3 regions of the uncultured Maricaulis sp. genome follow, and region 1 is predicted to be linked to each of the others. Evidence: predicted binding sites of a transcription regulator. Region 1 holds the regulator's gene; each other region holds the start of a gene.

Region 1 (3,276 bases):
CGGCGACCGCTCTGGACTGGCGCCTGGGGTCAGCGCGACACTGCGGGCTGCAGGGCTTGGGCATACCCTGGCGATTTCGGGCATGCATATGGCACTGCTGGCGGGCGGCGTGTTTCTGGCGCTGCGCTTTGGTCTCGCCGCAATCACACCGTGGGCGAGGCGGTTTGACGCGGCGATCCCGGCCGCCATCGGGGCCCTGATCGCCGCTGCGGCCTATTTCCTGCTCTCCGGCGGTGCGATCCCGACCCAGCGCGCCTTCCTGATGACGGCCGCCGTCCTGACCGGCCTGGTGGCCGGACGGCGGGCTTTGTCGCTGCACACTTTGGCGTTGGCGATGATTTTCGTGCTCGCGCTGCAGCCTGAGGCAATCCGCGCGGCGGGCTTTCAAATGTCGTTCGCAGCTGTGGCGGCCCTGATCGCCAGTGCCGATCTGTGGCGTCAGAGGCGGCGGCCAGCGGCGCCGATGGATTCCGGACGCAGCGGCGCATTGGCGGCTCTGGGCGGGCTCAGCCTGACCAGCCTGATCGCGGGGCTGGCGACTGCGGGCTTTGCGGCCTTTCATTTCCATCGCATCGCCGGCTTTGGCCTGTTCGGCAATTGGCTCGCCATGCCGGTTTTCACTTTCATCGTCATGCCGGCCGGCGTGGTGGCGCTGTGTCTGATGCCGTTCGGGCTCGACCAGCCAGCGCTGTGGGCGATGAGCTGGGGCCTCGATGTGATGTTTGCGGTCGCCGACCGCGTTGCTGCTGCGCCGGGCGCTCTGCAGCCCGTCATCGCCGCGCCCGGCTGGATCTTGCCGCTCTATGCCTGCGGCTTCGTGACACTGCTGCTCGGCCGCGGTCTGGTGCGCGGTGGTGGCGCCGCGCTGGCGCTTGTGGCGCTGACCCTGTGGAGCCTGACACCGGCGCCTGACTTGTTCATCTCCGAAGACGGCATCGTCGTGGCACAGGCCCCTGATGACCCTAGTCACTGGACTGCCAGCTCAATCCGGCGCGGCCGCTTTGCCGTCACGGTCTTTCTCGAACAGCGCGCCGCCCGGAGCGCTGTGAGCACCACCACCACTCTGCACTGCGATGATCTCGGCTGCAGCGGTCAGGCACCGGGCTTGAATTATGCCGTGCTTAGCTCGGCCGAAGACTGGGCGGTGGATTGTGAGCGCGCGGCGCTGGTTGTGCTGACGGTGGAAATGCCATCCTGGCTCAAACCGCACTGCCACGCCCTGGTGATCGATCGCGAATTCCTGCGGCAACGCGGCGGAACGCTGATCTGGACCCGTGACGGCGCGATTGTGCGGACGCAGAGCGTTTCGGCGCCAAATGGTGACCGTCCTTGGGAGCTCAATGCGCGTTGAGCGCGGGCGTCCGCCGCCCCCATCGAGCCTGCTGCGCCTTCGGCTGTGCAGGCCCACTTCCCCCGCGCTGCGGGGGAAGAAAGCTTGGCGGTGAATGGGAAGGCCTACGGCCTGCATGCCCGCTTTCCTCCTCGGTTTACCGGGGAGGGGGACCGTCCGTTGCCGAAGGCAAAGGATGGTGGAGGTGCCGCGCGGCAGCGCGGGGATTACACCCATCGCAGCAGCAGGATTCGTGGCCTCCATCTACCCTACACCGCCTTTGGCGCCGCACGCCCACACCACTGTCGCTTCGCCATGGGTTGCGCAAGACCGCGTCCCCCCACTCTGCAGGAGAAGAAGGCGCGAAACTTCAGCCCGGCATATTCCGCCCTAGTGGTAGCGGCGGATCAGGCCGACCAGCCGGCCTTGGACCTTGACCCGATCGGGGCCGAAGATCCGTGTCTCATAGGCGGGATTGGCGGCTTCCAGGGCGATGGAGCCGCCCTTTTTGCGCAGGCGTTTCAAAGTGGCTTCTTCGTCATCGACCAGGGCGACGACAATCTCGCCGCTCTCCGCCGACTGGCCGCGCCGGATCAGCACGATATCGCCATCGAGAATGCCCGCTTCGATCATCGAATCGCCATTGACCTCGAGGGCGAAATGCTCGCCGCCGCGCACCATGTCGGCGGGGAAGGCGAGGCGGTCGGTCTCGTGCTGGATGGCGGCGATGGGCACACCGGCGGCAATGCGGCCGAGCAGCGGGATCTCGACCGAGGCTTCCGGCGAATTCTCGTCGCTGGAACGCTTGAAATTGGCCCGCACGACATTGGCGCCCAGATCGGCATCGCTATCGAGCGCTTCATCGACTGTGGCTGCTGCGGATTCCGGCAGTTTGAGCACTTCGAGCGCCCGGGCGCGGTGGGCGAGGCGGCGAATGAAGCCGCGCTCCTCCAGCGCCGTGATCAGGCGGTGAACACCCGACTTCGAAGCCAATTGCAGCTCCGTCTTCATTTCGTCGAAGGAGGGCGAGACGCCGGTATCCTTGATCCGGTTATGGATCAGAAGCAGTAGCTCGTGCTGTTTACGGGTGAGCAAGTCAGCCCCCTTTGATGAATACGGCGCGAAGGCCGTAAGGAACAAATCAGGAATATGCCTGTTTGTTCTACAAAGGTTCCCGATTCAGGTCAAGCGCGCTCTTGCCAGGCCATCAGGGCGCGCGTAGCAGCAGCGACATCGTCCTGCCGCATCAGGCTTTCCCCGACCAGTAGGGCGCGGGCACCGGCGGCGTGGAGGCGTGCGGCATCGCTCGCCGTGAAAACGCCGCTCTCGCCGACCAGCAGCGCATCTCCCTCCACCATCGGCGCCAGTGATTCGAAGGTCGCCAGCGAGGTCTCGAAGGTGCGCAGATTGCGGTTGTTGATGCCGATCATCGGCGCTTTCAGGGCGAGGGCGCGCTCCATCTCGGCGGCGTCATGCACTTCGACCAACACATCGAGCGACCAGCGTGCCGCCTCCTCGATCAGGGCCCGGGCGGTGGCATTATCGACGGCGGCGAGGATAACCAGGACCGCGTCCGCCCCCAGCGCACGCGCCTCGGCGACCTGATAGGCGTCATACATGAAGTCCTTGCGCAGGACCGGCAGGTTGCAGGCGTCGCGCGCGGCGACGAGAAAACTGTCGGCGCCCTGAAAGCTCGGCCCGTCGGTCAGCACGGAGAGGCAGATCGCGCCGCCGGCCTGATAGGCGCGCGACAATGCCGGTGGGTCGAAGTCGGCCCGGATCAGACCTTTCGACGGGCTGGCCTTCTTGATCTCCGCGATCAGGCCGAGCCCATCGCTGGCCGCGGCGCCTTTGAGTGCCGCGAGAAACCCACGCACCGGCGAGGCGTCAGACGCCTGCGCCGCGACCTCGGCATAGGAGCGCTTGGCCTTGCAGGCCGCGATATG
Region 2 (3,276 bases), on a different contig from region 1:
CGGCGCTTGTTGGAATTCTCCGCGTCGCGAGTGAATTCGCGCCATAACCGCGCCTCGCTTCGAACCTGGTCCGGCATGGTCCAGACCGAGTTTTGGGAAAAGACCTCGCCGCGCGCTCTCTGCGCTTCAAAATAGACATCCGCCAAGCCGCCAAGATCATCGGCATCGATCTGTGCCAATGACACGTCAGGCGTGAAATAAGCGATCTCAAGATCATCATAGCGGAAGTGTTCGCGATCTACATAGAGTTTGCCGACAAAGTCGAGATCGACAGGTGTGACAATCGCGCTAAAGACAAAGATCCGGAGCTTTCGCTCCAGATGTACCAACATTCCGACCGCCACAAACACACCCCCGCTCAAAACGCTTCAGGTCCCCAGCTGGCTGCGTCCCATCCGGGAGCTCAGCCATTCTGGACGCCTTGCGGCACCTTCATACCGCAAAGCGGTTAATTGAGCGTGGTTGTTCCGGGCGCTGCGCAGCAACGCCCGGAGCAGATTGGTCAGCCAGCGGCGGCTTCATCCTCGTCGAGATCCTTGCCGACGAGCAGCACGTCAGCGATCAGTCCGGCATTGGCGCGGACCTTGGCTTCGATTTCCTTGGCCATGGCCTGGTTGTCGATCATGAATTTGCGCGCATTCTCGCGGCCCTGACCGATACGTTCCGAATTATAGGAATACCAGGAACCGGACTTCTCGATGATGTCACCCTTGACGCCAAGATCGATCAGCTCGCCCATTTTGGAGATGCCTTCGCCATAGAGAATGTCGAATTCAACTTCGCGGAAGGGCGGCGCCACCTTGTTCTTGACGACTTTCACGCGGGTCTGATTGCCGATCACTTCGTCACGGTCCTTGATCGCACCGATGCGGCGGATGTCGAGCCGGACGGAAGCGTAGAATTTCAGCGCATTGCCGCCCGTTGTGGTTTCAGGGCTGCCGAACATGACGCCGATCTTCATCCGGATCTGGTTGATGAAGATGACCATGCATTTCGATTTCGAGATCGAACCGGTCAGCTTGCGCAGCGCTTGGCTCATCAGACGGGCTTGCAGGCCGGGCAGGCTGTCGCCCATCTCGCCTTCGAGCTCGGCGCGCGGTGTCAGGGCGGCGACCGAATCGATCACCAGCACGTCAATCGCACCGGAACGCACCAGCGTATCGGCAATTTCCAGCGCTTGCTCGCCGGTATCGGGCTGCGACACCAGAAGTTCAGCGACATCAACGCCCAGCTTGCCGGCATAGACCGGATCAAGCGCGTGTTCGGCGTCGATGAAGGCACAGACCCCGCCGAGCTTTTGCCCCTCGGCGATCGTGTGCAGCGCCAGCGTCGTCTTGCCCGAGCTTTCAGGGCCGTAGATTTCAACGATCCGGCCCTTGGGCAGACCGCCAATGCCGAGCGCGATGTCGAGCCCGAGCGAGCCGGAAGAAATCGATTCGATCTCCATCGCCGGCTTGGCTCCGAGCTTCATGACCGAGCCCTTGCCGAAGGCCTTGTCGATCTGGCTCAACGCCGCCTCGATCGCCTTTTTCTTGTCCATACCTGAATCGTTCACGAGTCGAATCGCGCCCTTGCTCATATCGATATTCCCTTATTTCACGCCCCTCGGTCACGGGCAACCGAGACACAACGTACCAGTTTTGTTCCGGAACACAAGCGGAACATTTATGGTTAACAAAACGGAACAAAACGATGCCACCGCAGGCGGCTTGGCGAGCGCGCAGCGAGCGCCTATCTTGACGATGATGATCTCAAGCCGCCATCTCCTCGTGATTGTGATCCTATTTGTGCTGGCGGGCTGCGGCCCGGCGGCGGTGCCCAGCGGCGTCGCCTCCATGGAAGAACTGCAGGCGCGCGGCAGTCTGATCGTCCTCACTCTGGAAGGGCCGACGAGCTATATGCCCGGCGAGGATGGCCCCAGCGGCTATGAAGTTGATCTCGTGCGGGCCTTTGCGGCCAGTCTCGGTGTCGAGCCGCGTTTCGAGACTCGACCCTCGATCACAGCCCTCACAACCGCCCTCGCCAATGGCGAGGGCGATATCGCCGCGGCCGGTCTAACCGTCACACCATCACGCGAAGCCCACATGCTGTTCGGCCCGGCCTACAAGACCGTGACCGAGCAATTGGTCTGCCATAATGGCGGACCGGCGCCGACATCGCTGAACGATCTGGGCCGGGCCCGCATCGTGGTTTTGGCGGGTTCAAGCTATCTTGAGACGCTACAGGCCCTGCCCGCCCGCCCGCAGGCGCTGCACTGGACTGAACGCCGCGCCGGGTCGGCCATGCCGCTGCTTGAAGCGGTCGATGCGGGGGATTTCGACTGCACCATCGCCGATTCGCACTTGGCCGACTTCGCCCGCCGCCGTCATCCCGATCTGGTGGTGGCGATGGATCTGACCGGCGAGGAATCGCTGGCCTGGGCCTATTCGCAGCATATCGACGGTCTTGGCGATGCGCTGGCCAGCTGGTTCAACCAGATCCACCAAGGCGATTTGCTGGAACGGCTGGACGAAAACTGGTTCGGCCAGTTCGGCGATTTCAACTATGTTGATGTGTCCAGCTTCGTCGACCGGGTCGAAACGCGGCTGCCGCAATATGAGCGCTGGTTCGAACTGGCGGCCGAGCGGACCACGTTCGACTGGGACCTGCTTGCCGCACAAGCCTATCAGGAATCGCACTGGGACCCTGACGCCATCAGCGATACCGGCGTGCGCGGATTGATGATGCTGACACTGTCGACCGCCGAACGCGTCGGCGTCGAAGACCGTACCGATCCGCGCCAGAGCATTGTCGGCGGCGCCACCTATCTGGAAGACCTCTATCAACGCGTCCCCAGCGGCGTCACCGGCGAGGATCGGGTCTGGTTCGCACTGGCTGCCTATAATGTCGGCATGGGCCACATGTATGACGCCCGCACCCTGGCCGAGCGCCAGGGGCTCGAGAAAAACAGCTGGGAAGATCTGGCCCGCGTACTGCCGCTTCTGTCCGACCCGACGCATTATCGCGGCCTGCGCTATGGCTATGCCCGCGGCCAGGAGCCGGTGCGCTATGTCCAGAAAGTCCGCGAATACCGCGCCCTGCTCAATGCGCAGGGGCTCTGACGCGTCAACCCAGCCCCAGCGCCGCCAGCAAGGCCAGTCGGTCAAAATAGGGCCGCTCGCAGACGATTTTGTCTGAGCCCGGCGCGAATTCGAAACTGGCCATCATCTTGAGCCGGAAGGCGCGGCCCGTCGGCGGCAAATCGGCCGTCGGCAATTTGAGCGGACCGAGATGCGT
Region 3 (3,276 bases), on a different contig from region 1:
CCTGTTGTGGTGAGATAGGCTTGGGTCAGTTCGCCGAGCTCTTCCTGCAATTTGAGCAGATACCAGTCGCCCGAGCGGTCGATGTCATAATGCTTGGCATAGATATCGGAGACCTGGGCGATGCGGGCTCCCAATTCGCCGAGCCCCAAAGAGCGGGTCTCGCTCATACCGCCACCGGTGCCTTGATGCCGGGGTGCGGATCATAATCTTCGAGCATGATGTCCTCATACTCGAAGCCGAACAGGTCAGTGGCATCGGGATTGAGCCGCAGGCGTGGCAGGGCGCGCGGCGTGCGCGAGAGCTGTTCGGCGACCTGGTCCATATGGTTGGAATAGATGTGGGCGTCGCCGAAGGTGTGGATGTATTCGCCCGGCTCCAGCCCGCACACCTTGGCCACCATCGTCGTCAATAGGGCGTAGGAGGCGATGTTGAACGGCACGCCAAGGAACATGTCGGCCGAGCGCTGATAGAGCTGGCAGCTCAGCTTCCCGTCGGCGACATTGAATTGATACAGCGTGTGGCAGGGCGGCAGCGCCATTGAGGGCACATCGACCGGGTTCCAGCCCGAGACGATCAGGCGCCGCGAGGCGGGATTGGTACGGATCTGCTCGAGCAGGTTGGAGAGCTGGTCGATTTCGGTGCCATCGGGCCCGGCCCAGCGCCGCCACTGCTTGCCATAGACCGGACCAAGCTCGCCATCGGCATCAGCCCATTCATCCCAGATCTTGACGCCGCGCTCCTGCAACCAGCGCACATTGGTCTCGCCGCGCAGGAACCAGAGCAATTCAATCGCGATCGATTTGAAATGCACCTTCTTGGTCGTCAGCAGCGGAAAGCCTTCGGAGAGATCACAGCGCAATTGCCGGCCAAACACCGAGCGCGTGCCGACACCGGTGCGATCATCCTGCTGCGTGCCGTGTTCGAGAATATCGCGCAGCAGATCGAGATAGGCCGCTTCCGCCGCCGAGCCGGTCGCGGCCGCGCTTCCGGTTTCGACACCGGGCTCCAGTACGGCTGCATCGGCCATTGCGATCTCCACTGCGCCTGTTGATCGCACACTCTACATCCGATTCGCCGCGACCGAACCTTCGGCGTCAGATTGATCCACATATATTGTGCCGCGCCGCCGCGATCACGATTCCGTGCAATACACCGCAAAAGGACTTGCCTTGGCCGCGTTCGGCGCTAGCTTGGCGAGATTGGAACATAAAAAGAACATCAACATCTCTGAGGGAGAACCACAATGCTGGGCTATGTCACTTTAGGAACCAATGACTTGCAGCGCGCTGCCGCGTTCTACGACAAAATTTGCGCCGAATTCGGCGTTGGCCGGATGATGGATTTCGACACTTTCATCGCCTGGGGCAAGCCCGGTGGTGGTGCCGGCATCGGCCTGACCAAACCGTTCGACGGCAATCCCGCCACCGTCGGTAATGGCGTCATGCCCGCCTTCCAGGCCGAAAACCCGGCCCAGGTCGACAAGGTCTACGCCCTCGCCATCTCGCTCGGCGCCCAAGACGAAGGCCCCGCCGGCCCACGCGGCGATGGCGGCTTCTACGCCGGCTATTTCCGCGATCCGGACGGCAATAAGCTGAACGTGTTCTGCATGTAATTCCCGTCGTCTGCGAGTTCCCGGTTCGTCGGCCTGCGCCTTGCGTGGGCCGGCGCTGACCATCTCCCCCTTTTTGGGCTCCCCCCTTTTGGGCACTTTCAGCGATTGCGTTGCCGGCGGATAGAGCGGCAAATACCACCAACGGTTCATGCGCACGTAGGTGATCGAGACCGCGATATGGACCCGCTCTCGGGGGCCTGAGATCTCGATTGCGAATAAATGGTGATGGGCGATAAATGGTGACAGGCACCCATTTCAATGCGCATGACCAATGGCGAGGCAACAGGATATACGTTCGGGCGGCGATGGCGGCTTCCAGCCGACTATTTCCGCGACCCGGACGGCAACAAGCCAAATTGGATCAAGGTGGCTCAAATACGGACAAAGCCAGCGCGCAATCGCATCACTCAGTCGACGATGCTGCAACAAGTCTGCGCCGATCCCAACTCTGCCACCAATTCAGCTTGCATCGTAGATACGGGCGGCACAACCTCTATGCGGTGATGACGCTGAAGCGCGGGAGCAAACATGGACAACAAGAAAGCTGAGGCGACGCGACCGGCCGGCTGCTCCATCAACGATGAGCGCGGCTTCACGCTCACAGAGATGCTCGTCGTGCTGGTGATCATAGCATTGCTCATGGCGATCCTTGCTCCCAATATCATCGGGCGCCTGGGCGGTGCGCGAAGCCAATCCGCTGAGATTCAGATGGAAAACCTCGCCGGTGCGCTTGAACTCTACCTCATCGACACAGGTCGATATCCGACTCAGGATATCGGATTGAGTGCTTTGGACACGGCGCCAGCTGGCATCACAGGCTGGTCCGGTCCCTATTTGCGCCGAGGCGGCGTGCCCGACGATCCATGGGGTAACGCCTATATTTATCAAACCCGCGCGTCAGACCATTTCACCCTGCGAAGCCTCGGCCGCGATGGCGAAGAGGGTGGAACGGGTGAGGATGCGGATCTGATCGTGACAACGACGCTTCCCGATCAAGATAGCTAGGCGGGAGTTGGTGAACCACCTGGCGCCTTTTTTGCCCTAATGCCCCGAAAACAGACGCAACGCTTCGGTCCGGCCAGGCGCGCGAAGCTGCACCTCGCCGTCACCGATCTCGACAACCTCATAGGCGAGAAATCGATCTCCAACCCGTAGGGCCACAGCTTCTGCCTCACCGGTCGCAATCCAGCATATCGGTCCGTTTTCATCGACCCCAATGCCGGCAAGCCGCAGGTCTTGATCAAACTCATCGACAACGGGCGTATCCAGGGTCGGCGCGATCTCGATTGGGGACGGCGCCTGTTGGAACAATAAAGCATGGGTGAAGCGCGCCGCTGGTCGTTCAGATGCATCCCCAACACGCAAATTTTCCGTCAACGGGTCCGCTGTCTCGTGCCCGTGCGGTAACTGGCCCAGCACGACGGATGTCAGCAAAAGCAACACACCTGCGCTCGCAAAAAGGCGATTCCACATCATAGCGTGGGCTCCCATGCCTGTCCGAGAATGGCCGAAACTGCCACATCCCCCTCGCCTGCTTGATCGAAAGCGCGAAGAGTCAGATCTGCCACCGCCAATCGCGGCTGTGTCTCGGCAAGATTTTCCAACGCGGCGCGCAATTGATGTTCGCTGCCACGCCAATCGACCCGGGCTTCAAGAACACCGTC

The links. The regulator LexA, encoded in region 1, represses DNA repair genes until DNA is damaged. The targets are predictions, from matches to a motif close to ATGTTCCNCTTGTGTTCC.
Region 2: a site for LexA is predicted at 1,648-1,665, ahead of recA (recombinase RecA). Genes of this name have one in related genera too.
Region 3: a site for LexA is predicted at 1,202-1,219, ahead of AAC029_RS14030 (VOC family protein). Genes of this name have one in related genera too.

What each region holds. Positions count from the first base shown of each region.
Region 1 is NZ_CAXBGE010000008.1:21,832-25,107, reverse strand. It holds gene AAC029_RS09885 (ComEC/Rec2 family competence protein) at 1-1,351, shown strand, start outside; gene lexA (transcriptional repressor LexA) at 1,721-2,425, opposite strand; gene trpC (indole-3-glycerol phosphate synthase TrpC) at 2,515-3,276, opposite strand, start outside.
Region 2 is NZ_CAXBGE010000013.1:483-3,758, forward strand. It holds gene AAC029_RS13565 (hypothetical protein) at 1-332, opposite strand, end outside; gene recA (recombinase RecA) at 503-1,540, opposite strand; gene mltF (membrane-bound lytic murein transglycosylase MltF) at 1,743-3,101, shown strand; gene AAC029_RS13580 (nuclear transport factor 2 family protein) at 3,106-3,276, opposite strand, start outside.
Region 3 is NZ_CAXBGE010000013.1:89,609-92,884, forward strand. It holds gene AAC029_RS14020 (MazG nucleotide pyrophosphohydrolase domain-containing protein) at 1-167, opposite strand, end outside; gene AAC029_RS14025 (thymidylate synthase) at 164-1,027, opposite strand; gene AAC029_RS14030 (VOC family protein) at 1,244-1,612, shown strand; gene gspG (type II secretion system major pseudopilin GspG) at 2,141-2,617, shown strand; gene AAC029_RS14040 (hypothetical protein) at 2,654-3,088, opposite strand; gene AAC029_RS14045 (hypothetical protein) at 3,085-3,276, opposite strand, start outside.